DNA from 2 places in the Muricoccus vinaceus genome. Region 2 is predicted to be linked to the other one. Evidence: predicted binding sites of a transcription regulator. Region 2 holds the regulator's gene; the other holds the start of a gene.
The links. The regulator HrcA, encoded in region 2, represses chaperone genes, less so after heat shock. The targets are predictions, from matches to a motif close to GTTNGCACTCNCNNNNNGNGAGTGCNAAC.
Positions count from the first base shown of each region.

Region 1: a site for HrcA is predicted at 9,503-9,531, ahead of groES (co-chaperone GroES). Genes of this name have one in related genera too.

Region 1 is NZ_JBHLVZ010000005.1:64,000-78,688, reverse strand. It holds gene ACFFIC_RS06870 (acyl carrier protein) at 82-321, shown strand; gene fabF (beta-ketoacyl-ACP synthase II) at 461-1,744, shown strand; gene mltG (endolytic transglycosylase MltG) at 1,791-2,825, shown strand; gene ACFFIC_RS06855 (DMT family transporter) at 2,848-3,741, shown strand; gene rutA (pyrimidine utilization protein A) at 3,764-4,864, opposite strand; gene ACFFIC_RS06845 (TerC family protein) at 5,033-5,797, shown strand; gene ACFFIC_RS06840 (SDR family NAD(P)-dependent oxidoreductase) at 5,760-6,554, opposite strand; gene ACFFIC_RS06835 (YicC/YloC family endoribonuclease) at 6,585-7,478, shown strand; gene gmk (guanylate kinase) at 7,487-8,101, shown strand; gene ACFFIC_RS06825 (AEC family transporter) at 8,101-9,042, shown strand; gene ACFFIC_RS06820 (usg protein) at 9,065-9,340, opposite strand; gene groES (co-chaperone GroES) at 9,600-9,920, shown strand; gene groL (chaperonin GroEL) at 9,949-11,595, shown strand; gene ACFFIC_RS06805 (cold-shock protein) at 12,200-12,409, shown strand; gene ACFFIC_RS06800 (hypothetical protein) at 12,417-12,914, opposite strand; gene ACFFIC_RS06795 (tellurite resistance TerB family protein) at 12,974-13,423, opposite strand; gene ACFFIC_RS06790 (ATP-dependent DNA helicase) at 13,456-14,689, opposite strand, start outside.
Region 2 is NZ_JBHLVZ010000005.1:307,882-322,570, reverse strand. It holds gene ACFFIC_RS07970 (YqgE/AlgH family protein) at 1-458, opposite strand, end outside; gene ACFFIC_RS07965 (peroxiredoxin) at 611-1,093, shown strand; gene ACFFIC_RS07960 (hypothetical protein) at 1,090-1,386, shown strand; gene ACFFIC_RS07955 (SDR family NAD(P)-dependent oxidoreductase) at 1,457-2,230, shown strand; gene ACFFIC_RS07950 (PaaI family thioesterase) at 2,247-2,672, opposite strand; gene motA (flagellar motor stator protein MotA) at 2,694-3,560, opposite strand; gene ACFFIC_RS07940 (flagellar motor protein MotB) at 3,557-4,582, opposite strand; gene ACFFIC_RS07935 (non-canonical purine NTP pyrophosphatase) at 4,679-5,299, opposite strand; gene rph (ribonuclease PH) at 5,296-6,108, opposite strand; gene ACFFIC_RS07925 (arsenic transporter) at 6,409-7,746, opposite strand; gene arsC (arsenate reductase (glutaredoxin)) at 7,759-8,193, opposite strand; gene ACFFIC_RS07915 (ArsR/SmtB family transcription factor) at 8,207-8,542, opposite strand; gene hrcA (heat-inducible transcriptional repressor HrcA) at 8,657-9,751, shown strand; gene ACFFIC_RS07905 ([protein-PII] uridylyltransferase) at 9,864-12,608, opposite strand; gene mutS (DNA mismatch repair protein MutS) at 12,605-14,689, opposite strand, start outside.

The sequences.
Region 1 (14,689 bases), 240 kb from region 2:
GGGCGTTTACGCGAGACGGCCCGCCCGGCCGGCACAGACGGATTTCCGGCGGTTCACCGCCATCAGGAGAGAGCAAGCGCGATGAGCGAAACCGCCGAGAAGGTGAAGAAGATCGTGGTCGAGCACCTCGGCGTCGAGGAGGCCAAGGTCACCCCGGAGGCGTCCTTCATCGACGACCTGGGCGCGGACAGCCTGGACACCGTCGAGCTGGTGATGGCCTTCGAGGAGGCCTTCGGGGTCGAGATCCCCGACGACGCCGCCGAGAAGATCACGACGGTCGGCGACGCGATCACCTATATCGACGCCCACAAGACGGCCTGAGGGCCAAGCCGGGGCGGCGAACGGCCAGAGGGCCGGTCGCCGCCCTTTCTGAAACGGATGCGCGAGGCGGAGCCGGGATAACCGGTTACCGCCCGGACCCGGATCAACGGCCGGGCGGTGCGCGGGAGGAGTAGCGAGAGTGTTCGGTCAGCTCAGGGCCCCGCGCCGCGTCGTCGTCACCGGGATGGGCATCGCCTGCCCGCTCGGGCTCGGGGTGGAACGCGTCTGGAAGCGCATGCTGGGCGGTGAGTCCGGCATCGCCGCGATCCAGTCCTTCGATGTCTCGAACATCCCGGCGAAGATCGCCGGCATCGTGCCGAACGGCACGAAGGCCGATGGCGGGCTGGACCTGGCCGAGTGGATCCCGGTCAAGGACCAGAAGAAGATGGACCGCTTCATCCAGCTCGCGCTGGTGGCGGCGACCGAGGCGGTGGAGGATTCCGGCTGGGTTCCCGAGAGCGAGGATGACCGCCACGCGACGGGCGTGATGATCGGCTCCGGCATCGGCGGGCTTCAGACGATCTACGAGGCTTCCATTCAGATCGCGGCGGGCAAGCACCGGCGGCTCTCGCCCTTCTTTATTCCGTCGGCGCTGATCAACCTCGCCTCCGGGCATGTTTCCATCAAGTATGGGTTCAAGGGACCGAACCATTCGGTGGTGACGGCCTGCGCCACGGGGGTGCATGCGCTGGGCGATGCGGCGCGGCTGATCGCGCTGGGCGATGCGGACGTGATGGTGGCCGGCGGCGCCGAGGCCGCGGTCAGCGAGCTGGGCATGGCGGGCTTCGCGGCCTCCCGTGCGCTGTCCACCGCCTTCAACGACACCCCGGCCGAGGCGTCCCGCCCCTGGGACAAGGACCGCGACGGCTTCGTGATGGGCGAGGGCGCGGGGGTGCTGGTGCTCGAGGAGTACGAGCACGCGAAGAAGCGTGATGCCAAGATTTACGGCGAGGTGATCGGCTACGGCATGTCCGGCGACGCCTATCATATCACCGCCCCGGCCGAGGGCCACGAGGGCGCTTTCCGGGCGATGACCGCCTGCCTCAAGTCGGCGGGCATCGGCACGGGCGACATCCAGTACATCAACGCGCACGGCACCAGCACGCCGCTGGGCGACGACCTGGAGTTGCAGGCGGTGGAGCGGTTGTTCGCGGAGGATGCCAAGGGCGTCGCCATGTCCTCCACCAAGTCCGCCATCGGGCACCTGCTCGGGGCCGCGGGGGCGGTTGAGGCGATCTTCTCGCTGCTCGCGATCCGCGACGACGTGGCGCCGCCGACGCTGAACCTGCACGAACCCTCCAACCCCTCGGCGATCGACCGGGTGGCGAACGAGGCGCAGCCGCGCAGGATCGAGGTGGCGCTGTCCAACTCCTTCGGGTTTGGGGGCACCAATGCCTCCATCCTGTTCAAGGCCGCGGCCTGAGACGCTGCCCCGGGTCTGGCCCGGGGGTTGAGGGGATGGCTTGCCAATGGGACGGGCGATCCGCGCGCTGCTGATCCTGGTGTTGCTGCTCGGCCTGGCCGGGGGCGGCGCGTTTTTCTACGCCCAGTCCGTCTATGAACGGCCGGGGCCCCTGGCGGCGCCGGCGCAGGTTGTGGTGCCGCGCGGGGGTGCCGAGACGATCGGGGCGGCGCTGGCAGAGCGGGGCGTGGTGGCGGATGGCCGAGCCTTCCTGGCGGCTGCCTGGGCCACGCGGGGGCAGGGGCCTTTGCGGGCGGGGGAATTCCTTTTTCCGGCCGGGGCGTCGCTGGCGGATGTGCTGGGGGTGCTGCGCACCGCGCGGCCCGTGCAGCGGCGACTGACCATTCCCGAGGGGCTGATGGCCCGCCAGATCGTCGCGGTGATCGACCGCGCCGAGGGGCTGGTCGGCGAGACGCCGCCGGTCGACGAGGGCGAGGTGCTGCCCGAGACCTACACCTACCAGTACGGGGATACGCGGGCGGCCATCGTGCGCCGGGCGATGGCGGCGATGGACGAGGCCCTGAAGGAGGCCTGGGCCAACAAGGCGCCGGACCTGCCCATTTCCTCGGCGCGGGAGGCGCTGGTGCTGGCGAGCATCGTGGAGCGCGAGACCGGGCAGGCGGCGGAGCGGCCGCGGGTGGCCTCGGTGTTCCTGAACCGGCTGCGGCGCGGGATGCCGCTGCAATCCGATCCGACCGTGGCCTATGCCGCGACGGACGGCGCGCCGCTGGAGCGGGGCCTGACGCGGGCGGACCTGGACCGGGAACACCCTTTCAACACCTACCGCAACCGCGGGCTGACGCCGGGGCCGATCGCTTCCCCGGGCAAGGAGGCCTTGCGCGCGGTGACGCGGCCGGAGGCGACCGACTTCCTTTACTTCGTCGCGGATGGCAGCGGCGGACACGCCTTCGCGCGCACGCTGGAGGAGCACAACCGCAACGTGGCGCGCTGGCGCGAGGTGGAGCGCGCCCGGGGAGCGGCGGGCGCCGGGGCGGATCCCTCCCCGGGCCCGGTGCCGGCCACGGCGGCGCCGCAGCGGTGAGGCTCCGCGCGACGCGGGGGGCGTGAGCGGCCCTCCGGGGCTGCGCGGCTGGCCATTGTGGTGGCGGCTGCTGGTGATCGCGGGGCTCTGGGGCACGGCCTTTCCGGTGATACGCCAGGCCGCGCGGTCGATGCCGCCTTTCTCCTTTTCCTTCAGCCGGGGCGTGGTGGGCTGCGTCGCCATGCTGGGCTTCGCCTTCGCGACCGGGGCTTTCCGGGGGCTGGGGCTGCGCTTCTGGCGGCATGGCCTGGTGCTGGGAAGCACCAACGGGTGGCTGGCGAATTGCCTGACCGCCATGGCGCTTCTCTCCCTTGGCGCGGCTTCGGTGGCGCTGGTCCAGTCCACCACGCCGCTCTTCGTGGCGCTCCTGGCCTTCGGCTTTCTTCCGGCGGAGCGGCCGGGACCGCGGACGCTCGCGGGGATGATGATCGGGTTCCTGGGGATCGCGGTGATCCTGGGTCCTCAGGCGCTTTCCGGCGGGGAGGCGGGGCTGGCCGGGCTGCTCGTGCTGGTGGTCGCCTTCGGTTACGCCGTGGGCACCATCTATGTGCGCCGGGTCCGGCCGGGCAGCCCGGTGGCGCTCTCGGTCGGGCAGCAGGTGGTGGGCACGGCGGGCGCGGGGCTGCTCAGCCTGTTCTTCGATCCTGCCGGCAGCTTCGACCAGCCCTGGGCGGTCTATGGGGCGGCGCTGTGGGTGGGGCTGGTCGCCTCGGCGGTGCCGCTGACGCTGTTCCTGATGCTGCTGCAGCGGGCGCGGGCGACGGATGGCGCGATGACCAGCTACCTGCAGCCGGGCTTCGCGGCGTTGTTCGCGGCGCTGCTGCTGGGGGAATGGCCGGAACTGCGCGTGGTGGCGGGGGGCGTGGTGATCCTGGCGGGGGTCTGGCTGGCCACCAGTGGAGCGCGGGCGGCCTGAGGGTGGCCGCCCGCGGAATGGCTCAGGCCGGCTCGGGCACCGGCTCGGCCGGTGCGGCGACATGGGCCCGGCTGCGCATCAGCGGCTGGATGCGCTCGCCGAACTCCACGATGCCGCGCTGGAAGTCGTCGAAGGTGAGGAGGACGCCGGCGAGGCCCGGGACCTCCGCCATCTCGTCCAGCATGCGGGCGACGGAGGCGTGGGAGCCGATCAGCGTGCCCATGTTCAGGTTGATGGCCCCTTCGGGCAGCGCATACTGCTTGGCGTTGGTGTCCGCGCCCGAGCGGGTGTCGGCGGCGGCCTGGCCGGCCATCCAGGCGATGGCCTCGCGGTCGGCGCCGGCCTGGTAGTGCTGCCACTTGGCCATGGCGGCCTCGTCCGTCTCATCGGCGATGATCATGATGAGGGCCAGCGAGCCGACCTTGCGGCCCGTCGCCGCGGCGGCCGCCTGGACGCGGGCGGTCATGGGGGCGAGCGCCCCGGGGGTGTTGATCCCCTGACCCAAGCAGAAGTTGTAGTCGGCGTAGCGGGCCATGAAGTCGAGGCCGGCCGCGCTCTGGCCGGCGCAGACGATCTTGATCTCCCCGGCCGGCATGGGGAGGAGACGGCAGTCGTCCATCTGGAAGTGGCTGCCCTTGAAGTCGGAGCGGCCGGTGGCCCAGAGCTCGCGGATGATGGTCGCGTATTCCGAGAGGTGGTCGTAGCGGCTGGCGAAGTGCTCGTCGCCGGGCCAGAGGCCCATCTGGGAGTATTCCGGGCGCTGCCATCCGGTGATGAGGTTCACGCCGAAGCGGCCGGGGGCGATGGAATCGATGGTGACGGCCATGCGGGCCATGATGGCAGGGGGCAGGACGAGGGAGGCGGCGGTCGCGAAGAGCTTGATGCGGGTGGTGACGGCGGCGAGGCCTGCCATGAGGGTGAAGGATTCCAGGTTGTAGTCCCAGAAACCGGTTGCTCCGCCGAAGCCGCGGAGCTTGATCATGGAGAGCAGGAAGTCGAGGCCGTAGTGCTCGGCCTTTTGGGCGATCTCCTTGTTCAGCTCGAAGCTCGGCTTGTACTGGGGGGCGTTGGACGAGATCAGCCAGCCATTGTTGCCGATGGGGATGAAGACGCCGACTTCCATGATCCGGTTCCTTTTCGCTGACCCTCGGTGAGGCTGGGCTGCGAAAGGCGGAGCAAATCCCGTTCCATGCCGGGAGGGGCGAGGGGCCTTTCCCGCGCGCAGGTCTTTCAGGAAAGCCTTTCTCTCCCCATACAGGGAGCTGCATTACAGAAAGGACATGTTTGAGCCGTGGAAGCCGAAGTCATCATCGCCCTCGTGGCCCTGATCGGGATGGAGGTGATCCTCGGGATCGACAACCTCGTCTTTATCGCCATTCTCACCAATCGCCTTCCGGTGGAGCGGCGGAGATCGGCGCGGCTGATCGGGCTCGGGCTCGCGGTGGTGATGCGGCTGGGCATGCTGGCCGGGGTGGGCTGGCTGATCTCCCTCACCCAGCCGTTCTTTTCCGTGCTGGGAATGGATTTCTCCGGCAAGGACCTGATCCTGATCGCGGGCGGGCTGTTCCTGATCGGCAAGGCGGTGGTGGAGATCCACCATCGTGTGGACCCGGCGGCGCAGGCCGAGGAGAAGGCGGCGAATGCGGTGACCGCCAGCTTCGGCGCGACCGTGTTCCAGATCATCCTGATTGACATGGTGTTCAGCGTGGACAGCATCCTGGCGGCCGTCGGGTTGACCACGGTGATGTGGGTGATCGTTGTCGCGATCCTGGTTTCGGTGACGGTGATGCTGCTGTCGATGGATGCGCTGTCGAACTTCATGGAGAAGAACCCGACGGTGGTGATGCTGGCCCTGGCCTTCCTGGTGATGATCGGGATGGTGCTGCTGGGCGAGGGCTTCGGCTTCCACGTGCCCAAGGGCTTCGTCTACGTCGCGATGGCTTTCGCGGCGGGGGTCGAGGGGCTGAACATCTGGGCTCGGCGTGGCTCGGAACGGAAGGTGGCCGATCCGGAGATCGTCACTCCCGTGAGCCGGCCTTCGACGGAAGCCGGCTGAGCCAGGCGGGCGGCAGGGCGCCCATGAGGCGGGCTGCCGCATAGACGGGCCAGGGAAACACCACCCTTGCCCGGCCCTGCGCGATGCCGCCGAGGCTGCGTCGCGCGGCTTCCTGCGGTTCCATCAGGAGCGGCATGGGGAATTGGTTGGGCGCGGTCATCGGCGTGCGGATGAAGCCTGGACAGATGGCGTGCAGGCGGATGCCGTCGCGGCGGGCGGTTGCGTCCGTCGCCTCGGTCCAGCGCTGCAGGGCGGCCTTGGAGGCCGAGTAGGCGGGGGCGCCGGGCGAGGCCACGAAGGCGGCGATGGAGGCGATGGCGGCGATGCGGCCGCGGATTCCGTCCGGACCCGGTGGCTGGGCGCGCATCAGGTCGAGTGCGGGCAGGATGGTGTTCAGGGCGCCGGTGAGGTTCACGGCAAAGATGCGGGCGACCTGGTCGGGTGATTCGCTGGTGCCGCCGGTGCCGGCGGAGGTGCCGGCGTTGGCGACCAGCAGGTCGAGGCCGCCGGTGCCTTCGATCCAGGCGCGGGCGGCGGGCGCGTCGGTGACGTCGAACGCGGTTTCGGTGACGGTGGCGCCGGCGGCGCGGCACGAGGCGGCGGTGGTGCCGAGGCGGGCGGGGTCGCGGCCGGCCAGGTGAAGGATGCGCCCGGGGCCGGCAAGGGCCTGGGCGAGGGCCGCGCCGAGACCGGAGGAGGCGCCGGTTATGGCCGCGCGGGAACAGTTGGGGAGCCAAATCGGGAGGCTGCCTTGCATCGTCCCGTCTCCCGCCGCAGAAGGCCGCGCATGTCCATCCGATCCATGACCGGCTTCGCGCGCGCCACCGGCACCCTGCCGGACGGCACCCCCTTCGCCTGGGAGCTTCGCAGCGTCAACGGGCGCGGGCTGGACGTGCGGCTGCGGCTGCCGGGTGGGCTCGATGTGCTGGAATTGCCGCTGCGCGAGGCGGCGGCGGGGCGGTTCGCGCGGGGGAACGTCAACGCCACCCTGACCGTGAAGCGGGAGGACCGGGCGCCGAAGCTGGTGCTCGACCAGGCCGCGCTGGACCGGGCCATGGCCTTGGTGCGCGAACTGGCGGAGCGGATGCCTGGGGCTGCCGCGCCGCGGCCGGAGGCGGTGCTGGCGCTGCCGGGCGTGTTGCGAACCGAGGTGGAGGTGCCGGACGAGGCGGCGGAGGGCGCGCGGCGGGCGGCGGTTTCACAGGGCTTCACGCAGGCGCTGGAGGAGTTGTTCGCGGCGCGGGCGGCCGAGGGCGCCCGGCTCGCGGCGATCCTGGCGACGCTGCTGGACGAGATCGAGGCGCTGTGCCGGCGGGCGGTGGCGGAGGCGGCGGGGCAGCCGGCGGCGCACCGGGCGCGGCTGGCCGGCGTTCTGGCGGAATTGCTGGATGGGGAGCGGCGGGTGCCGGAGGACCGGTTGGCAGCCGAGGTGGCGCTGCTGGCCGCGCGGTCGGATGTGCGGGAGGAGCTCGACCGGCTGGGGGCGCATGTGGACGCGGCGCGGGCGCTGCTGGCCGACCCCGCGCCGATCGGGCGGAAGCTGGAGTTCCTGACCCAGGAGTTCGGGCGTGAGGCGAACACGCTGGGCGCCAAGTCGGGCAGCCTGGCGTTGACGCGGATTTCCCTTGAGTTGAAGGCCGCGATCGAGCGGCTGCGCGAGCAGGCGGCGAACGTGGAATGAGTGGCGTGATGAAGCGGCGGGGGCTCTGCCTGGTGCTGGTGGCGCCCTCGGGCGCGGGAAAGACCAGCGTGTCGCGGGCGCTGCTGGAGCGGGAGGCGGAGTTGTCGCTCTCCGTTTCCGCCACCACGCGGGCGGCGCGGCCGGGGGAGGTGGAGGGGGTGCATTACCACTTCCGCAGCCAGGAAGAGTTCGAGGCGATGGAGGCGGCGGGGCTGCTTCTGGAAAGCGCGCATGTCTATGGCCGGCGCTACGGCACGCCGCGAGAGCCGGTGGAACGGGCGCTGGCCGGGGGGCGGGACGTGCTGTTCGACGTGGACTGGCAGGGGCACCTGCTGCTGCGGGCCGCCATGCCCGAGGACGTGGTGGGGATCTTCCTGCTGCCGCCCTCCATCACGGAGCTGGAGCGGCGGCTGCGGACGCGGGGGCAGGATAGCGAGGAGGAGATCGTCCGGCGCATGGGCAAGGCGCGGGACGATGCTTCCCACTGGCGGGAATTCGACCATGTGCTGGTGAACAGCGTTTTCGAGGATACGGTGGAGACGGTGGCCGCCATTCTGCACGCGGCGCGGACGGCGCGGGCGCGGAACCCCTGGCTCGGGGATTTCGTGGCGGGGATGGGGTAGTGCTCGGGGTCCTCGGCCTCGTCGCGCCGGTTTTCCTGCTGATCGCGCTCGGCTACGGGGCGGCGCTGCGGCGGATGGTGGCGGACGAGGCGCTTCGGGGACTCAATGACTTCGCCTACTGGCTCTGCGCGCCGGCGCTGCTGTTCGTGTCGGCGGCCGCAGGAGGCGGGCTTGCCGCGCATGGCGGGCGGCTGGAGGTGGCCTTCTTCGCGGGGGCGCTGGGGATTTACGCGGCGGCGCTGGCCTTCTCGCGGCTGGTGGCGGGGAGGGGGCTCGCGGAGTCCGGGCTGTTCGCCCTGAACTGCGCCTTCGGCAACACGCTGATGATGGGGGTGCCGGTGGTGCTGGCAGCCTTCGGGCCGGGTGGACTGGGGCCGGCCACGGCGATCATCGCGCTGTATTCGCTGATCTTCATGCCGCTGACGACCATCGTGGCGGAGATGGGGCTGGCGGAGGGAGCCTCCCCGATGCGGGTGGTGCGGACCACGATCCGCTCGGTGGCGCGGAATCCGATCGTGGTGTCGGTGGTGCTGGGGAACCTTTGGGCTCTGGTGCTGCCGCCGCCGCCCTTTTTCCTGGTGCGTTTCCTGGAGCTTCTGGGGGCGGGGACAAGCCCGCTGCTGCTGTTCTGCCTGGGCGCCTCGCTGCGCGATTTCCGGCTGCGGCGGGACTGGGTAGATGCGGTGGTGATCAACGCGCTGAAGCTTGTGGCCATGCCGCTGGTGGTGCTGGCAGCGGGACGGCTGGTCGGGCTCGGGGCGCTGGAGCTTTCGGTGGCGGTGACGATGGCGGCGATGCCGACGGGGGCGAATGCCTTCCTGATGTCGCGGCGTTACGCCGTGGGAATGGAGCGTTCGGGCGCAGCGGTGCTGCTCGGGACCATGGCGTCGGTGCTGACGCTGAGCGGGGTGCTGGGCTGGTTCGCGGGGGCGGCGCCCTGAGCGGCCGCCTCCGCGCCTGCGCTCAGTGCAGGCGAAGCTCGCCTTCCGCATAGGTGAAGTCGGCGGGGCGCCAGAGGGCGGCGGAGGCGACGCGGACGGAGTGGAGCGCGCCCTCGATCTCGCGCCGCCAGAAGTCGAGGAAGCCGTGCAGCTCCGGGAAGTTCGGGGCCTGATCGACCTTCTGCCACACGAAGGTCTGCAGGAGGGCCGGATGGTCGGGCATCCGGTACAGGATTTCGGCCGTGGTCAGGCGCCAGTCGGGGATGCGGACGACGCGCTCGATGCCGTGCAGAAGCATGTCCCAGTTCCTCTCAACCAGGCGGCGAGAGTGCCGCGAGGGGCTGATGGTGCCATGCAACATCAACCATGGAAGACAATAAATGTTTCATATCAATGCTTTGGCACTCCACGCCCGAGAGTGCTGCCGGACTTGACGGAAGGGGGGTCGATCCCCTAGATCGCTGGCACTCACCGGGTGCAAGTGCTAACGGCCCCTCGGGACGTGGTTCGGGCACCCGGCCGGGTTCATCCCAGATAAAGGCTCAGGAGAGGACCGCATGACCAAGTTCCGTCCCCTGCACGACCGCGTTCTCGTTCGCCGCGTCACGGCCGAAGAGAAGAGCGCTGGCGGCATCATCATTCCCGACACCGCCAAGGAGAAGCCCCAGGAGGGCGAGGTCGTGGCCGTCGGCGCCGGCGCGCGCAACGAGCAGGGCCAGATCGTGGCGCTGGACGTGAAGGCCGGCGACCGCATCCTGTTCGGCAAGTGGTCCGGCACCGAGGTGAAGCTCGATGGCGAGGAGCTCCTGATCATGAAGGAGTCCGACATCATGGGCATCGTCGACAACACCGGCGCCACCACCGCCAAGGCCGCCTGAGCAGCAACGAGAAGCAGGAGAAGCAAGTATGGCAGCCAAGGACGTCAAGTTCGGTTCCAATGCCCGCGAGCGCATGCTGCGCGGCGTGGACATTCTCGCCGATGCCGTGAAGGTCACGCTGGGCCCCAAGGGCCGCAACGTGGTGCTCGACAAGAGCTTCGGCGCGCCGCGGATCACCAAGGACGGCGTGACCGTCGCCAAGGAGATCGAGCTGGCCGACAAGTTCGAGAACATGGGCGCGCAGATGGTGCGCGAAGTGGCCTCGAAGCAGAACGACCTGGCCGGCGACGGCACCACCACCGCGACCGTGCTGGCCCAGGCCATCATCCGCGAGGGTGCGAAGGCCGTGGCCGCCGGGCTCAACCCGATGGACCTCAAGCGCGGCGTCGACAAGGCGGTCGCCGTGATCGTCGCTGACCTGCAGGCCAAGACCCGCAAGATCACGACCTCCGCCGAGGTGGCCCAGGTCGGTTCGCTCTCCGCCAATGGCGAGACCGAGATCGGCGAGATGATCGCGCAGGCGATGGAGAAGGTCGGCAACGAGGGTGTCATCACCGTCGAGGAAGCCAAGTCCATCCAGACCGAGCTCGACGTCGTCGAGGGCATGCAGTTCGACCGCGGCTACGTCTCCCCGTATTTCATCACGAATGCGGAGAAGATGATCGCCGAGCTCGAGAACCCGTACATCCTGATCCACGAGAAGAAGCTCTCCCAGCTGCAGCCGATGCTGCCGCTGCTGGAAGCCGTTGTGCAGTCCGGGCGTCCGCTGGTGATCGTGGCCGAGGACATCGAGGGCGAGGCTCTGGCCACGCTCGTGGTGAACAAGCTGCGTGGCGGCCTGAAGATCGCGGCCGTGAAGGCCCCGGGCTTTGGCGACCGTCGCAAGGCGATGCTCGAGGACATCGCCATCCTGACGGGTGGTGAGGTGATCTCCGAGGACCTCGGCATCAAGCTCGAGAGCGTGACGCTGAACCAGCTCGGCCGTGCGAAGAACATTCGCATCGAGAAGGAGAACACCACGATCATCGACGGCGCCGGCGAGAAGTCCGCCATCGAGGGCCGTGTGGAGCAGATCAAGGCGCAGATCGAGGAGACCACCTCGGACTACGACCGCGAGAAGCTGCAGGAGCGCCTGGCGAAGCTGGCTGGCGGCGTGGCCGTCATTCGCGTCGGCGGTTCGTCCGAGGTCGAGGTGAAGGAGCGCAAGGATCGCGTCGACGACGCGCTGCACGCGACCCGCGCCGCGGTTGAGGAAGGCATCGTTCCCGGCGGTGGCGTGGCTCTGCTGCGCGCCAGCCTGAAGCTGTCCGACCTCAAGGGCCTGAACAACGACGAGCAGGTCGGGATCGAGATCGTTCGGCGCGCCATTGCGGTGCCGCTGAAGCAGATCGCCGAGAACGCCGGCAAGGACGGCGCCGTGATCGCTGGTGAGGTGCTCCGCTCCGACGCCTACGAGTACGGCTATGACGCCCAGACCGACGAGTACAAGAACCTCGTCGAGGCCGGCATCATCGACCCGACCAAGGTCGTTCGCACGGCCCTGCAGGATGCCGCTTCGGTGGCCTCGCTGCTGATCACCACCGAGGCGATGGTGGCCGAGCGCCCGTCGAAGGCGGCTGCTCCGGCCGGTGGCCCGGGCGGCGGCATGGGCGGCATGGGTGACATGGACTTCTGATCGGCTCTCGCCGGCCCGGTTCGCCGGGCTGGCGGGGATCAGGCGTTCAAGGAAGGGGCGGCCCGGCGACGGGCCGCCCCTTCTGCGTTCGGTGGCCCGCTTCCGGAGGGAGGGTCGCAGCCGAGGGGCGGCCTACAAATCCTTTCGTTGAAGCGGCGCTTGCGAGGTTGTGATCGGCCGAGGGCCTCGCTTAGCTTTCAGGCATGCTTTCCACCAGAGGTTGTGATGCAGGCCCTGAACTCGCTATCGGCCCTTCGTCTGACACTGGCCCGGTCCTACGACCTCTTCTATGGGATCGGCTTAGGGACTTTTGGCTTTCTGTTCGATGGGCCGAGTCCGATGCCGAGCCGGGACGCGACTACCGGGAAGGCTGAGGAACGGGCACGCGCAGTTCCGCCGCATCCGGGTTTGCCGGCCCTGGTTCATTCCGGCCGGTCGCAGTAGCCGAGCCGATCCCCGGCGGTCTGGAGCCTCCGGACGGAGGCCGCGCCCGGATCGAAAGCACCCATCACCCGCGGGCATCCGTCGATTACGGGGCGGGCTCCCTTGCACTGGAGGGGTGGGGCTTCGTATGGCCACTTCGCATGATGCGGGAGGCGCGGCGATGCCGAGGGGCACGGTGATCTGGTATCAGCCGCACAAGGGCTATGGCTTCATCCGGCCCGAGGATGGCGGGCCGGATGTGCTGGTCCATGCCTCCGCCGTGGAGGCGGCGGGCCGGCGTGAGCTTCGCAAGGGTGAGGAGGTCACCTACGAGGTGGAGCAGAGGCCGAAGAAGCCGGCACCGTCGGTGACACGGCTCCTGCCGGACTGAAGTTCGCCTACTCCTCCCAGACCTTGATGGCCGACAGCTTGCCGAGAACGCCCTTGGCGCGCACGGACTGATCGGCCGTGGCGGGGGTGACGGTCACGACGGCGGCTGCCTTCTCCGATTCAGGCTTCACGTTCGTGCCCGAGGCGGCGGAGACGCCTTCGCTGGCGGCACCGGCACCGAGGCCCGCGACGGCCGCTGCCGCGATCGCGGGAAGGGCCGCGCCGCCGGTGGCGACCACCGCGCCCGCCGCGGCCATGCCGGCACCTGCGGCCGCCATGCTGGAACCCATGGTGCGGAGGTTGCGGTGCTCGTCCTCCTGGACCTGGCCTTCCGGCTCTCCCGGCGGCTGGGGCGGGGCAAGGGACGTTTCGCCCGTACGGATGGCGACGAGTTCCTGCGGAATGGCCTCGGCGTTGAGGTACTGCAGGGCGGACTCGGCTTCCTCGCGCGTGGCGAAGCTGGCGTTGACCGTGGGGTGGGTGGTGTGGCCGGTATTTTCGGGCATGTCATGCTCCCTTCGGGATGTCATGACCCCCAACGCCGTTGCGGCGGGGATGTTGCCCTTCAGATGACCTGGTAACGGGCCTTGGCCGCGCGCTCGATGGCGCCGGCGATCAGGCGGTCGATGTCGAGGGTGATGCGGAAGTCCTGGAGGAAGCGGAGTTCCTCCTGGGAGGCGTCGCCGTCGGCGGCGGCGATCTCGCAGGCCAGAAGGTAGGCCGTCTCACGCAGGCGGGGCGGCAGGGCGTCGCGGATCATCTCGGCGGCACGGTCCAGGCCGTCATTCTGGTCCAGCAGGCCCAGAACCACTTCGGTGACGGTGTCGATCTCCGTGGGGTGGAAATCGCCGAACACGGGCAGCTCGCGCACCAGACGGGACATGGTGGCGAGTTCGGCGTCCGACATGCCGCGGTCGGACACGCCCATCAGGACCATGGCGCAGATCAGGGCTTCCTGCGCGGAGAAGCGGGTGGGAAGGGCCGGCTGGGCGTCCATCGCGTTCGTATCCATCATGCGCGCAGGGTTCGCGCGGCCGCGCGGGCGCGTCAATCGCCGCGAGGCGCGCCAACCGGGAATTGATCCTCCAGAAAGGAACGGGTCTCGCGCACCGCCTCCGCCAGGCCCATGCGGCGCACGGGGACGCCTTCCGGGAGGCCGGCGAGGAGGCGGGTGGGCGCGCGGGCGTCGAGCAGGACGAAGACGCCGCGGTCGTCGGCGCGGCGGACCAGGCGGCCGAAGGCCTGGCGGAGCCGGTGGCGGGCTATGGCGTCGTCATAGGCCTTGGGGCGGCCGCCGGAGAGATGGGTGCGGCGCTCGCGGTGGAGGATGGTGGGGCGGGGCCAGGGGATGCGGTCGAAGACGAGGAGGCGGAGGGAGCGGCCGGGGACGTCCACGCCGTCGCGCAGCGCGTCGGTGCCGAGGAGGCAGGAGTCTTCCTCGGCGCGGAACACGTCCACCAGGGTGGCATTGTCCATGGCATCGACGTGCTGGGCGTAGAGGGGAAGGCCTGCGGCTTCCAGGCCGGGGGCCATGCGGACATGGGCGTCGCGCAGGCGCCGGATGGCGGTGAAGAGGCCGAGCGCTCCCCCGCCTGAGGCGCGGAAGAGCTGCTCCATGGCCATGGCGGCCTGCGAGCCCTCGCGGGAGACGTCGGTGACGACGATGGCGAGGGTCTGGTCGGGGTAGTTGAAGGGGGAGGGGACGGCGGCGCGGATGGCGGGAGAGGGGAGGTGGTTGGCGCCGGTGCGGGCCTCGGCTTCCTCCCAGGCGGCCTCGCCGTCGGGCTCGCCGCTGTCGCGGAGCGTGGCGGAGGTGATGAGCAGGCCGTGGGAGGGGGCGGCGACCGCGGCGGCGAAGGGTTCGGTGGGGTCGAGGAAGTGGCGGTGCAGGGCGGCGTCGATCACGCGGCCCTCGCGGCGGGTGAGGGCGAGCCAGTCCACATGGGCTGGGCGTGTGCCGGGCTCGGGTGGGCGGGCGGCGAGGGCCTGGAGCATGGCGCGCCAGGCGCCGAGCGGGCACAGGCCGCGGCGGTCCACCACGCGGCGGGCGGTGTCGAGGCGGATGCGGTCGCCCGTTTCGAGTTCGGCATCGGGGTCCTCCAGCAGGCCGGTGAGGCGGGCGTGAAGGGCACGGAGCGGGGTCTCGATGCGGCCGAGGGCGTCCTCCAGGGCGGCGCCGGACTCGGCCACGCCGGGGTTGAGGGGGTGGAGGTCGCATTCGGCGTCGTAGCCGGTGTCGGCCTCGGCCGAGCGGGCGAGGACCTGGGTGATGACGGTGCGG
Region 2 (14,689 bases):
GCGATGGCCTTGAGGATGTCCACGCTGGCCGTCAGCGCGAAGCCGCCCTCCATCGTCAGGCTGCCCTCGCTGGACCAATCCTGGGTGTGCAGCACGAAGCCGCGCCCGCCCTCCACCGGCCCCCCGGCATGCAGCCGGATCCGCCGCGCCGGCGGAACCGGGCTCACGTCCAGCTGCTTGAGGAGGTCATCGAAAGTCAGGTTCTCGATCGCCCGGTTCAGCACGATCCCCATCGCCCCCTCCGCCGAATGGGCACAAAGGCAAATCACCGCGCGGGCGAAGCGCGGGTCTTCCATGCTGGGCATGGCGATCAGCAGCTGCCCGCCCAGCCAGCCCTCTTCCGAAGGCGGGCGTGCCATGCGGGAAAGCTGGATCGGGGGGGCTTCCATCGCCTCGTCCTCCAGGTCCTCGTCGAGGGGGAGGGGAGGGGGAGCCGTGTCCTTCGGGCGCCGCGTCATGCCGCTGACATGGCAGCACGCCCCCGGTGCTGCAACCCGCCCGCGCAGCTTCAGCGCAAAGCCCGCGCGCAAACCCCGGCCCGGCCCGCCCGTTGACAGCGCCACGGAAGCGGCGGCGAAACTGTGCCGATCCCACCCCGCAAGGACCTCCCATGGCCATCAAGACCGGCGACGCCATCCCCTCCGTCAAGATCATGCAGGCCAGCGCCGAGGGCCCGCGCGAGGTCGATCCCGCCACCCTGCTGGGCACCGGCACCGCCGTTCTCTTCGGCGTCCCCGGTGCCTTCACCCCCACCTGCTCCGCCAAGCACCTGCCGGGCTTCGTGCAGCAGGCCGCGGCGCTCAGGGCCAAGGGGGCGGAAACCATCGCCTGCGTCGCCGTGAACGACGCCTTCGTGATGCAGGCCTGGGGCCGCGACCAGGGCGTGGAAGACCAAGTCATCATGCTGGCCGACGGCTCCGCCGCCTTCATCAAGGCCCTCGGCATGGAACAGGACCTCACCGCCCGTGGCCTCGGCATGCGTGCCCAGCGCTTCGCCCTCGTCGTGAAGAACGGCCGCGTGACCTATGTCGGGGTCGAGGAGCCCGGCGCCTTCGGCGTCAGCAGCGCCGAGACCGTGTTGGCCCAGCTATGAGCCGCAGCCGGAATGCAAAGCCTGGGGACCTCAAGGCCAACTGGCCCCTCTACGCCTGGCAGGCGGGCTGGGTCTTCACGCTGCGCTCCGCCGCCCTGCTGTCCAAGCCCGACAGCGCCGGGGCCGAACTGACCCGCATGGCGCTGGAGAAGCAGCGCGCCTTCACCGAGGGCTGGTTCGCCGCCGGCCGCGCCGCCATGCGGGGCGAGAACCCGGCGGCCGTGATGGCCGCCGCCGCCCATCCCGCCCGCCGCCGGGTCAGCGCCAACCTCCGCAGCCTGCGCAAGGCCTGACCGCGACGCCCATCCGGCAACCACCCCTCCGTTCCCGCGCTTGAAACGCGGATCAACGGAGGCGGTGTTCATGGTTCTGCAGGGCAAGGTGGCCTTCGTGACGGGCTCGGATTCCGGCATCGGCGCCGAGATCGCCGTTGCGCTGGCCCGCGCGGGCGCCGACGTCACCGTCACCTGGCACACCGACGAGGCCGGCGCCCGCGAGGCCGCGGGGCGCGTCGAAGCCGCGGGGCGCCGCGCCCACGTGGCGCAACTCGACGTGATGGATTCCCGCTCCGTGGATGCCGCCTTCGAGGCCGCCCGGAGCGCGCTCGGCATCCCCGACATCCTCGTGAACAACGCCGGCAAGGGCATGGGCGGCAAGAAGCCCGTGGCCGAGATCGCCGACGAGGACGCGGAGGTGGTGATCCGCACCAACCTCCTCGGCCCCCTCTGGTGCGCCCGCGCGTTCCTGCGCCAGCGCCTCCCCGCCGGTCCCGGCGGCAAGATCATCAACGTCTCCTCGGTGGCCCAGCACCTGCCCACCGACGGCAGCGCCCCCTACGGCATGTCCAAGGCCGGGCTCACCTCGCTCACCCGCTCCCTTTCGGTGGAACTCGCCCCCCACAAGATCAACGTGGTCGGCATCGCCCCCGGCCTGATCCAGACGCCGATGACCCAGGAACGCCTGGACGACCCCGCCAAGCGCGAGGCCTCCTTCAAGGAGATCCCCTGGCACCGTGCCGGCCAGCCCGAGGAAATCGCCAGGCTCGCCCTGTTCCTCGCCGGCCCCGACGCCGACTACATCACCGGCCAGACCATCGTCATGGACGGTGGCCTGACCATGAACTGGGGCGGTGCCTGAGCAGCGCCCCCGATCCTCACCCCACCGGCGAATCGGCCGGCACGCCCTCCGGCAGGTTGCTCCCGCTGCGCCACCGGTGCGTGCCGGCCCCGAAGGCCACGATCTTGCCGTCCGGCCCCAGCACCTCCGTCCGGGTGAAGAAGATGTTCCGCCCGGCGGTCACGATCCGCCCCTCGGCCACGATCCGCCCCGCCTTCACCTGCCCGGTGAAGCGGCAGTCCAGGTCCACCGTCACCGCCCGCCGGACGTTCCCGGGCACCGTGCAGAACAGCCCGGCATAGCCCCCGGCCTGATCGATCATGGACAGCAGCACCCCGCCATGGAGCACCCCGCTCCGGTTGTGGTGCCTGGGTTCGACGAGAAGGGCGAGCCGCGCGAAGCCCTCCCTCCACTCGTCCACGGTGATGCCGATGAGGTCGTGAAAGGGGGCTGTGTCATCCATTCGCGGGGCGTAGCGCGCCCGTCAGGCGATCTGCAAATCCTGCAGCGCCGCCTCCAGCTCCTGGAACGAGGGCATGTGGGAGGAAGGCGCCATCTTCCGCCCCGTTTCCACCGAAACCTGCGGCGCGTTGCCGTGCAGGTGCGCGACGAGCACCGCCCGGATCACCTCGAAATACTTCTGCTCCTCGTCCACCACCCCCTTCAGCCGCGCGGCCATCGGCCCCATCACGCCATAGGCCAGCAGCACGCCCAGGAAGGTGCCCACCAGCGCGCCGCCGATCATGCCCCCCAGCACCGTCGGCGGCTGGTCGATCGAGGCCATGGTCTTGATCACGCCCAGCACCGCCGCCACGATCCCCAGCGCCGGCAGCGCGTCCGCCATGTTCTGCATGGCGTGGGAGGGATGCAGCTCCTCCTCCTTGATCTTCTTCAGCTCGCGCGCCATCACGTCCTCGATCTGGTGCGGATCGTCGGCGTTCATGCCGACCATGCGCAGGTAGTCGCAGATGATCGCGACCACGTGGTGGTTCGCCTTGATCTTCGGGAACTTCGCGAAGGCCGGGCTTTCCTCGGGCTTCTCGATATGCGCCTCCAACGCCATGGCCCCCTTGGTCTGCACCAGGCGCACGAACCAGTAGAGCAGCGACAGCATCTCCACGTAATCGGACTTGTGGAACCTCGCGCCCTTCAGCAGCTTTCCGAAGCCGCCCAGCGTGTGCTTCACGTCGTGCATCGAGTTCGACATCACGAAGGCGCCGATCGCGGCGCCGCCGATCATCATCCCCTCCAGCGGCAGCGCGTGCAGGATGATGTCGAACTTCCCGCCCGACAGGGTGTAGCCGCCGAACACGGTGACCATCATCACCACGAAGCCGATGATCGTGGTCATGGCGCGGCGTTCCTCGTGTTCTCGCGCAGCAGCAGAATGGAAACCCGCCGGTTGGCGGGGCTGCCGGGATCATCGGCCAGCAGCGGCTCGCGCTCGGCCAGCCCCGCCACGCTCCGCACGCGCGCCTCCGCCACCCCGCCTTCCACCAGCAGCCGCCGCGTCGCGTTCGCCCGCTCCGCGGAAAGGTCCCAGTTGCTCCGCGCGCCCGGCCGGAAGGGCGTCGCATCCGTGTGCCCGCTGATGGCAACCGCGTTGGGCACCCGGTTGATCACCGCCGCGACCTTGGTCAGCAGCGCCCGCCCCCGCTCGGCCGGCGCGCTGCCGCCCAGCGCGAACATCGGCTGCCGCTCCGCGTCCAGGATCTGGATGCGCAGCCCCTCCGGCACCTGCTCCACCTGCAGCTGCCGGGCGAGGTCCGCCAGCGCCGGGTCGTCCCGCACGGCCGCCCGCACCTGCTCGGCCAGGCGGTCCAGCACCTCCCGCTCGCGTTTCTCCAGCTCCTCCCGCAGCGCCTCCGCCGAGGCCCGCGCCACCTCGGGGCCGCCCGTGCCCTCGGCGCCGGCCCCGTCCGTGCCGCCCGTTGCCCGCTCGGCCCGCAGCCGCGCGGGCGTCGCGGTCTCGTCGTCGCCCCTGGGCCCCTCGCGCCGTTCCACCGCCGAGGCCGGGGTGTTGCTGTCGTCCTCCTCCAGGTCGAACACCACCGGCCGCGGCCCCGTCTCCGCCCGAACGGAGGAGGCGTTGGAGGCCATCTGCCCGGCCTCGTTGGGCGTCCGTCCCCCGAAGGGCTGCCCCGATCCGCTCGGCCGCTGCCCCATCACGTTGGTCGGGTTGAAGTGGTCGGCCAGACCCCGCCGCTGCTCCTCCGTGGTCGCGTTCAGCAGCCACATCAGCAGGAAGAAGGCCATCATGGCCGTGACGAAGTCGGCATAGGCGACCTTCCAGGCGCCACCATGGTGGCCGCCCGCGCCCCCCTCCTCCTTCTTGATGACGATGGTGACGCCTTCGCTTTTGCCTGTTGCCACGGCCCCGCACCCGCTATCCGGGCGCAAGCTACCCGCGGCACGACGAAGGCTCCGTTAACCGCCCCGCCTTTCCCGCCCCGCCTTTCCTGTCCGGCCTCAGCGCGGCGGCAGGCAGGCCTCCGAAAGCAGCCGGAACGCCGCCGCCCGGTGGCTGATCGCGTGCTTCCGCGCCGGCTCCATCTCCGCGAAGGTTTCGTGCCCCCCATCCGGCACGAACATCGGGTCATATCCGAAGCCCCGCTCCCCGCGCGGCGGCCAGATCCAGCGCCCGGGCGCCTCGCCCAGGAAGGGCTCCACATGCCCGTCCGGCCAGGCGATCACCAGCGCGCAGGAAAACCAGGCCGCGTGGTCCGCCGAATGCCGCGCCAGCCGCTCCACCTTCGCCATCGCCGCCCCGTAGTCGCGCGACCCGTCCGGCTGCTCCGCCCAGTTCGCCGTGTAGACCCCCGGTGCCCCGTTCAGCGCCCGGACGGAAAAGCCGGAATCGTCGGCCATCGCCACCATCCCGCTCGCCCGTGCCGCCGCCAGCGCCTTCAGCGAGGCATTGCCGATGAAGGTGGTCTCCGTTTCCTCCGGCACGGGCAACCCCAGTTCCCCGGCCGTCACCACCTCGATCCCGTGCTCCGCCAGCAGCGCCTCCACCTCCCGCGCCTTGCCCGCATTGTGCGTGGCCAGGCAGATCCGCCGCTCCGCGAGCGGCCGGTGCGCGCCGCTCACAGCCCCACCGCCGCGCGCTGCGCCGCGAACAACTCCGCCACACCCTTGCGCGCCAGCCCGAGCAGCCCCGTCAGCTCCGCCTCCGAGAACGGCGCTCCCTCCGCGGTGGCCTGCACCTCCACGATGCCGCCCTTGCCCGTCATCACGAAGTTCCCGTCCGTGTCGGCGCCGCTGTCCTCGGCGTAGTCCAGGTCCAGCACCGGCACCCCGCCATGGATCCCGCAGGACACCGCCGCAACCTGGTCCACCAGGGGGTCGCGCGCCATGATGTTGGCCTTGCGGCAGTGCTGAAAGGCCAGGTGCAGCGCCACCCAGGCCCCGGTGATGGCGGCGCAGCGCGTGCCGCCATCGGCGGTCAGCACGTCGCAGTCCAGCGTCACCGTCATCTCGCCCATGGCCGCCCGGTCCGTCACCGCGCGCAGGCTGCGCCCGATCAGCCGCTGGATCTCCTGCGTGCGGCCGGACTGCTTGCCCCGCGCCGCCTCGCGCTCGCCCCGCGTATGCGTCGCCCGCGGCAGCATGCCGTACTCGGCCGTCACCCAGCCCATGCCCTTGCCCCGCATGAAGCCCGGCACCCGCCCCTCCACGCTGGCGGTGCACAGCACCTCCGTCACCCCCATCCGCACCAGGCAGGACCCCTCCGCGTGCCGTGCGAAGCCCGGCTCCAGCTTCAGCGCCCGCAGCTGGTCCGGCGCGCGGCCGGATGGCCGCCCGATCGGCCGGCCATCCGCTCCGGTTATTCCGAGGGCCTGCCCGAGGGCGGCCCCGAAGGCGGAGCCGGGGGAGGGCTGGGAAGGCTTGCTGGACATGCGGCGGCACTCTCGCGGAACGGAGGCGGGAGGAAGACGCCCGGCCCTGCCCCTGTCAACGCCGCTTCCGCCCCCCGCTCCATCGGCGGCAGCCACAGCGTGAGCATGGCCGCCCATGCCCCCGCAGAGGGCAAGCCCCGCTTGCGTCCCCATCCATCCCGCGCGTCGCCCATGGCGGCCTCCGCATCCCGCCTCCATTGGCGCCCGCCCCCGCGACGGAAGAATGTCGCGCTCGTGACGGAATGTGGCGGGGCGACGCTTAATCCGTTCCTAATGCCATCCCGCCACGCCGCCAGCGCCCTAGGGCTTGCCCAGCAGCACCGGATCTCCCGGCCCCAGAAGGGGCAGCCACAGCCACAGGGCCACCAGCACCGCCAGCAGCACCGGCGGCGTGATCGCCAGCCCCACCCGCATATAGGCCCCCCAGCCGATCACGATTCCCTTGCGCGCCAGCACGTGCAGCCACAGCAGCGTCGCCAGGCTGCCGATCGGCGTGAGCTTGGGCCCGAGGTCGCAGCCGATCACGTTGGCATAGACCATCAGCTCCCGCGTGGCCGCCGGAACGCCCCGCGCCTCCTCGATCGAGAGCGCCCCCACCAGCACCCCCGGCATGTTGTTCATCACCGAGGACAGCAGCGCCGCCCCGAACCCCGTGCCGAGCGTGGCAACGAGGGGCCCCTGGTCCGCCAGCCAGGCCAGGGCGCCCGCCAGCGCTCCCGTCAGCCCCGCGTTCCGCAGCCCGTAGACCACCAGGTACATGCCCAGGCTGAACAGCACGATCTGCCAGGGCGCGCCCCGCAGCACCCGCCCCACCGGCACCACCACGCCCCGCCCGCCCCGGTGCCACCGCCCGGCCAGGGCCAGCAGCGCCAGCGCCCCGCCACCCGTCACCACCGAGACCGGCACGCCCATCGGCGCCAGCACCGCGTATCCCAGCAGCAGCAGCCCCAGCAGTGGAAAGGCCGCCCGAAACACCAGCCCGTCTCGCACCGCGCCCCCCGGCGCCTCCAGCCGCGAAAGGTCATAGCGCGCGGGCACGGCCCGCCCGTGGAACAGCCACAGCACCCCCAGCGTCGCCGCCAGCGCCACGGCGTTCACGGGCACCATCACCGCCGCGTAGCGGTTGAACCCGATCCCGAAGAAGTTGGCGGACACGATGTTCACGAGGTTGGAGATCACCAGCGGAAGGCTGGTGGTGTCCGCCACGAAGCCCGTGGCCACCACGAAGGCCAGCGTCGCCGCCGGCGGAAAGTCCAGCCGCAACAGGATCGCCACCACGATCGGCGTCAGCAGCAGCGCCGCCCCGTCATTGGCGAACACCGCGGCGATCGCGGCGCCCAGCAGCACCACCATCGGGAACAGCCGCCGCCCGCGTCCCCCGCCCCAGCGCGCCACGTGCAGCGCCGCCCACTGGAAGAAGCCGGCTTCGTCCAGCAGCAGCGAGATCACGATCAGCCCGATAAAGGTGAAGGTCGCGTCCCACACGATGCGCCACACCACCGGCACGTCCGCCCAGCCGATCACCCCGAGCAGCAGCGCCACCAGCGCGCCCGCCATGGCGCTCCACCCGATCCCCAGCCCGCGGGGCTGCCAGATCACCAGAACAAGCGTCGCCAGGAAAACCAGGAAAGCCAGCACCGGCCGCGCCCCTCAGCCGATCCGCCGCCCCTCCCGGTCCAGCACCCGCTCCCCGTCCTCCTTCGCGAAGGCTCCTCCGGCGAAGGCGCCGCCCTCCGCCGGCAGGATCTCCAGCACGGCCTCGGACGGCCGGCACAGGCGCACCCCGAGCGGCGTCGCCACCAGCGGGCGGTTGATCAGCACGGGATGCGCCAGCATGGCCTCCACCAGCCGCTCGTCCCCCGCGCCGGGGTCGTCCAGACCCAGTTCGGCCGCCAGCGCCTCCTTGGCCCGCAGCAGCCCCCGCGGGCTCAGCCCCGCCCGCCCCATCAGCGCCAGGAGCATCGCGCGCGACGGCGGCGTCTTCAGGTACTCCACCACATGCGGCTCGATCCCCGCGTGGCGGATCAGGGCCAGCACGTTGCGCGAGGTGCCGCAGGCCGGGTTGTGGTAGATCACGACATCCATGGGAAAACCCTTCTCAACAGGAAGCCGCGCTCAGCTCGGCCAGAAGCGGCGCGCAGAGCTCCGCCCGCCCCCCGCAGCAGTCGCGCAGCAAGAACATCACCAGGGCGCGCAGGCCCTCCAGCTCGGCCCGGTAGATCACCGACCGCCCCCGCCGCTCCGCCCGCACCAGCCCCGCGCGGGACAGCACCGACAGGTGCGCCGACATCGTGTTCTGCGGCACGCACAGCCGCTGCGCGACCTCGCCGGCCGGCAGCCCGCCGGGTTCGTGACGCACCAGAAGCCGGAATGTCTCCAGCCGCGTCCCCTGTGCCAGGGCGCCCAGCGCGGCCGTTGCCCGTTCTGCATCCATAAATCCAGAATAGTGGATATAAAACGATCATGCAACTGTGCGTCACGCGTTGACGCCCCCGCTCCCCCTACCTAGCTTACGAGGTCAACACCGCATCCGGAGACCCGCCACCGCATGGGCGCCCAGCCCAACCAACGCCCCGGCTTCGCTCCGCCCCGCAGCATCTCCGCGGGTGCCCCCCTGCCGGGCCTGGACACGCGCAGCGCATCCATCCTCCGACAGGTCGTGGAGCTTTACGTCGAAACCGGGGAACCCGTCGGCAGCCGTACCCTGTCGCGCCGCCTGCCCCTTTCCCTTTCCCCGGCCACCATCCGCAACGCCATGGCGGATCTCGAGGACGCCGGCCTCCTCTACGCGCCCCACACCTCCGCCGGCCGCCTTCCCACCGATCGCGGCCTCCGCCTCTTCGTGGACGGCCTGCTCGAATTCGGCGACCTGACCGACGAGGAGCGCGAGGCGATCTCCGCCCGCTGCGCCGCCTCCGGCCGCTCGATGCAGGACACGCTGGCCGAGGCCGGCCAGATGCTCTCCGGCTTGGCCGGCGCCGCCGGCCTGGTGGTGGCCCCTTCCGCCGAATCCTCGCTGCGCCACATCGAGTTCGTGGCGCTGGGCCCAGGGCGCGCCCTGGTGGTGCTGGTCGGCGAACGCGGCCAGGTGGAGAACCGGATCATCGAGGTTCCGCCCAGCCTGCCCGCCGGCGCGCTGGCCCAGGCCGGCAACTACCTCAACGCCCGCCTCAACGGCCGCACGCTGGAGGACACCCGCCACCTCGTCTCCTCCGAGATCGCCGCCAACCGCACGGCGCTCGACGCCCTGACCAACCAGGTCGTGCAAAGCGGCCTCGCCACCTGGGCCGGCGGGGGAGGGGGCTCGCTGATCCTGCGCGGCCAGTCCCGCCTGCTCCAGAACATCGACCAGGCCGCCCGGGTCGCCGAGATCCAGTCGCTCTTCGACCGGCTCGAGGCACAGGAAACCATGCTCCGCCTGCTGGAGCTCGCCCAGCGCGGCCAGGGCGTGCAGATCTTCATCGGGGCGGAAAGCGGCGTCTTCGACACCGCAGGCGTCTCCATGGTCGTCGCCCCCTTCCGCAACGGCCAGGAAAAGATCGTCGGCGCCATCGGCGTGATCGGCCCCACCCGCATCAACTACGGCCGCGTCATCCCCGTGGTGGACTACACCGCGCAGGTGATCGGCCGCATGCTGGGTTGACCCGGAAGGCCCACCCGTCTAAGAATAATTTCTTATGAACCCCCGGGCGATCCGCCAGGGCCCGGGGCGGGGTAAGGCAGTAAGATCGTAAGATGGTAAGGCGGCCGGGCGGTCAGACCGCTTCCGCCGGTGCCGTCCCCAGCGCCGACAACACCGCCCGCCGCAGCCCCTCCAGCTTGCGCTCGTTCTCGATCTTCAGGCCGAACAGGTCCTTCACGTAGAAGACGTCCACCGCGCGCACGCCATAGGTGGTCACATGCGCGGAGGCGATCTGCACGCCCTGGGCCGAGATGGCCGCCGTCACGTCGTGCAGCAGCCCCGGCCGGTCGCGCCCGTTCACCTCGATCACCGTGTGCGTGTGGCTCGCGTGGTTGTCGATCACCACGCGCGGCGGCACCGTCACCGCCCTGAGCCGCGCCGGCTCGCGCTTGACCTTCTGGATCTCGTCGTTGATCCGCATCCGCCCCGAGAGCGCCTGTTCGATCATCACCGAAAGCCGCGCGAGGCGGTGCGGCGCGTCCAGCGCCCCGCCCGCCGCGTCCTGCACCCAGAAGGTGTCGAGCGCCATGCCGTTGGTCATGGTGTGGATGCGCGCGTCCACGATGGAGGCGCCCCCCACCGCCAGCGCCCCCGCGATCTGGCTGAACAGCCCGGGATGGTCGGCGGTATAAACCGTCACCTCCGTCACCGCGCGCTCCTCCAGCACCTCGGTGCGCACCGTCAGCGGCGCTCCCGTGCTTTCCGCTTCGCGGATCAGGGAAGCGTGGCGCGCATGGGTGTCGGGGTCGAAGGACAGCCAGTAGCCGGGATAGCCGAGCGACAGGAAGTGCTCCACCTCCGCCGCCGGGCGGAAGCTGAGGGTGGCCGCCGCGGCCTCCCGCGCGCGGGCCACGCGCACGTCGCGCTCGGGCACGGAAAGCCCGCCCGCCAGCACCTCCGCCACGCGCCAGTACAGCTCGCGCAGCAGCGTCGCCTTCCAGCCGTTCCAGACCTTCGGCCCCACCGCGCGCATGTCGCACACGGTCAGCACCAGCAGCAGCCGCAGCCGCTCCGGCGACTGCACGACCTCCGCCAGGTCCAGGATGGTCTTGGGGTCGTCGATGTCGCGCTTAAAGGCGGTCTGGCTCACCAGCAGGTGGTTCAGCACCAGCCAGGACACCGTCTCCGTTTCCTCGGGCGAGAGCCCGAGGCGCGGGCACAGCTCCTGCGCGATTCCGGCGCCGAGCTCCGAATGGTCGCCACCGCGCCCCTTGGCGATGTCGTGCAGCAGGATCGCGGCATACAGCGCGCGCCGGGACTGCAACTGCCCGACAAGCTCCGAGGCGACCGGCGCGACCGTGTCCAGTTCCCCGCGCTCCAGGGCGTTCATCACCCCCACCGCCTCGATCGTGTGCTCCTCCACGGTGAAGACGTGATAGGTGTCGAACTGCATCAGCCCGACGATGCGCGCCCATTCCGGCACGAGGCTCGACAGCACCCCCGCCTCGTTCAGCGCGCGCAGCCAGTGCGCGCTGTTCTTGCCCGTCAGGATATCGAGGAACAGCACGTTCGCCGCCGCCTGACCGCGCAGCCGCGTGGCATAGCGCGCGTTGCGGATCAGCGCCCGCAGGCCCAGCGGATGGATTTCCAGGCCGCGGTCCCGCGCCTTGCGCACCAGCCGCAGCATCACCCCCGGATCGGCCGCGATGTCGTGGTCGGGGGCGAACAGGATCTTGCCGTCCGCCAGCGTCAGCCCGGCCTGCTTCATCGCCTCGTCGGGCGCGGGCTGCAGCGCCGGCATGCCCAGCGCCGCCCGCTCGATCGCCGGCTCCAGCAGCCGCTTGAGCCGCACAACCTCCCGCGCCGTGAGGAAGAGGTGCTTCATGAAGCGCTCCACCCCGTCCTGCTTGCCGTGCCGGGTGTAGCCCATGCGCGCGCCCACAACGGGCTGCAGGTCGAAGGTCAGCCGCTCCTCGGCGCGCCCGGTCACGTAGTGGAGGTGGAAGCGCACGGTCCAGAGGAACGACCAGGCACGGCGGAAGGCCCGCGCCTCCTGCGCCGTCAGCAGCCCGCCACCGGGGCTGTCGGGGCCGACGAGCTGCCACATCTTCTCGACGTCGAAGGCGTAGCGCGCGATCCAGTACATGGTCTGGAGGTCGCGCAGGCCGCCCCGGCCCTCCTTGATGTGCGGCTCCACCAGATAGGGGCTGTCGCCGTAGCGCGCGTGGCGCAGCCCGCGCTCGATCTGCTTGGCATGGAGGAACTGCCCCAGCCCCCATTCGGCCCGCGCCTCCGCATAGGCCGCGTGGAAGCGCGCATAGACGCCCGCATCCCCCTCCAGGAAGCGCGAATCCAGCAGCGCCGTCTGCACGGTGGTGTCGGCGCGGGCATCCACCAAGCATTCCTCGACCGAGCGCGTCGCGTGGCCCACCTTCACGCCCAGGTCCCACAGCAGGTAGAGCATGAACTCCACCGCCCGCCGCCCCCCCGCGTCCAGCGGCGCGTCCGAGACGAAAAGCAGGTCGATATCGGAATAGGGGGCCAGCGTGCCCCGCCCGTAGCCGCCCGTGGCCGCCAGCGCGAAGGAGGGCGCGGTCGCCAACCCGCCCGTCGCCACCAGGCTGTAGCGCAGGATGGCCGCGATCAGCCCGTCCATCTCGCAGGCCAGGGCCCGCGCGGCCACCAGCCCGGCCAGGCTTTCCCGCTCGAACCGCTCCTGCATGCCGCTCTGGATGCGGCTGAGGTGCCGGCGCAGCAGCGCCAGCGCCGTGTCCCGGGACGGAGGTGGTGAGGAAGCAAGTCCGTCGAGCCCCGACCCGCCCAAACCGAATTGCGGTGCGATGGGTGCTTCGGCGCTGCCGAGGCCAGCGATGTTCATTTGACGGAAGATAAGGATTCCTTCCGCGGGGCAACAGCCACCCCGTGGCCCGGCAGCAAGGTTTTCAGGCGGTAGAGCGCCTCCAGGGCCTCGCGAGGCGCCATGGAATCGGGGTCCAGCGCCTCCAGGGCCGCAAGGACGGGGTCCTCCGCTCCGGCCGGAGGGGCCGTCCCCCGCGCCGCCGTCCCGGCGAAGAGGGGCAGCTCCCCGGAAAGCGGCTCCAGCCCCCGCGCCCTTTCCTCCAGCGAGGCCAGCACCACCTCGGCCCGCCCCACGACCTCCCGCGGGACCCCGGCCAGCCGTGCCACGTGCAGGCCCCAGGACCGTTCGGAGGCACCCGCCCCCACGAGGTGCTGGAACACCACCTGCCCCCGGTGCTCGCGCACCTTCATGGCCGCCGGCGCCAGCTCCGGCAGCTTGCCCGCCAGGGCCGTCAGCTCGTGGAAATGGGTGGCGAACAGCGTGCGGGAGCGCAGGCGGTCGTGCAGCGCCTCCAGCACCGCCCAGGCGATGGCCAGGCCGTCCCAGGTGGCCGTGCCGCGCCCGACCTCGTCCAGCACCACGAAGGAGCGCGGCCCCGCCTGGTTCAGCACCGCCGCCGTCTCGCTCATCTCCACCATGAAGGTGGATCGCCCGCCCGCGATGTCGTCCGCCGTGCCCACGCGCGAGAACAGCCGGTCCACCAGCCCGATCCGGGCCGATTCGGCCGGCACGAACAGCCCGGCCTGGGCCAGCACCACCATCAGCGCGTTCTGGCGGAGATAGGTCGATTTTCCGGCCATGTTCGGCCCCGTCAGAAGGCACAGCCGCCGCCCCGGGGAGAGATCGGCGTCGTTGGGCACGAAGGCGGGGCCCCGGTTCCGGCGCAGCGCCGCCTCCACCACGGGGTGCCGCCCCTGCGCGATGCAGAACTCCGGCCGCTCCGGGATGTCCGGCCGGCACCAGCCGCCCCCCGCCGCCAGCTCGGCCGAGGCCGCGTGGACGTCGATCTCCGCCGCCGCCCGTGCCGCATGCGCGATCCCGGGCGCCGCCTCCAGGCAGAGCCCGCGCAGGTGGCGCACCACCGCGGCCTCCCGCCGCGCCGCCTCGTCGCGCGCCTGGGACAGCCGGCGGTCGAGGTCGGACAGCGCCCCGCAGGTGAAGCGATGGGCATTGGCCATGCTCTGCCGGTGCACCGGCGCCATGGGTCCGGGCTCCGGCTTCGCCCGCAGCAGCGTTTCCCCCGCCGCGGCCGGCACCTCGGCCAGGAAGCCCAGCTGCTGGTGGTGCCGGATCTTCAGGCTGGCCACGCCCCAGGCCTGGGCCAGGTCCATCTGCAACGCGAGAATCGCCCCGCGCGCGTCGTCCCGCAGGCGCCTGAGCGCGTCCAGCTCGCCGTCATAGCCGGGGCCGACCACGCCGCCATCCTCCAGGCGCGCCGGCAGCTCGGCCGCGAGCGCCCGGCTCAGCTCCGCCCGTGGCGAGGCATCCGGCACCAGCGCCTCGGCAGCGGAAAGCAGCAGGGGCGGGATGGGCGGCACCCCGCTGGCACCGCCGATCGCCTCCCGCATGGCCTCGGCACGCAGAAGCCCGTCGCGCAGCGCCGCGAGGTCACGCGGAAAGAAGCGTTCCACCGAGAGCCGCCCCAGCGCGCGGGCCATGTCCGGCGCGCCGCGCAGCGCCTCCCGCAGGCCGCCGCGCACGGCATCGGCCGCGAGCAGAAAGGAAACGGCATCGTGACGCGCCGCGATCGGTCCCGCCTCGGCCAGCGGCGTGGCGAGGCGGGCGGCCAGCTCGCGGGCGCCCGCGGCCGTGAGCGTGCGGTCCACCGCCCCCATCAGGCAGTCCTTGCCGCCGCGCTCGGCGCGAAGGATCTCCAGGCTGCGGCGGGTGGCGGCGTCCATGCGCAGCGTGTTCTCGCCGCCCCGGCATTCCGGGGGGGCGAGGCGGGGCAGGGTGCCGCCGGAGGTCGCGCGCACATAGTCCAGCGCCATGGCGAGCGCCGCCGCCTCGCCCTCGGTGAAGCTGCCGAAGGCGGCCAGGCCCGCCACCCCCCAGGCCTCCGCGGCCAGCCGCGCGCCGTCCCGCGGCGGGGCGGCCTC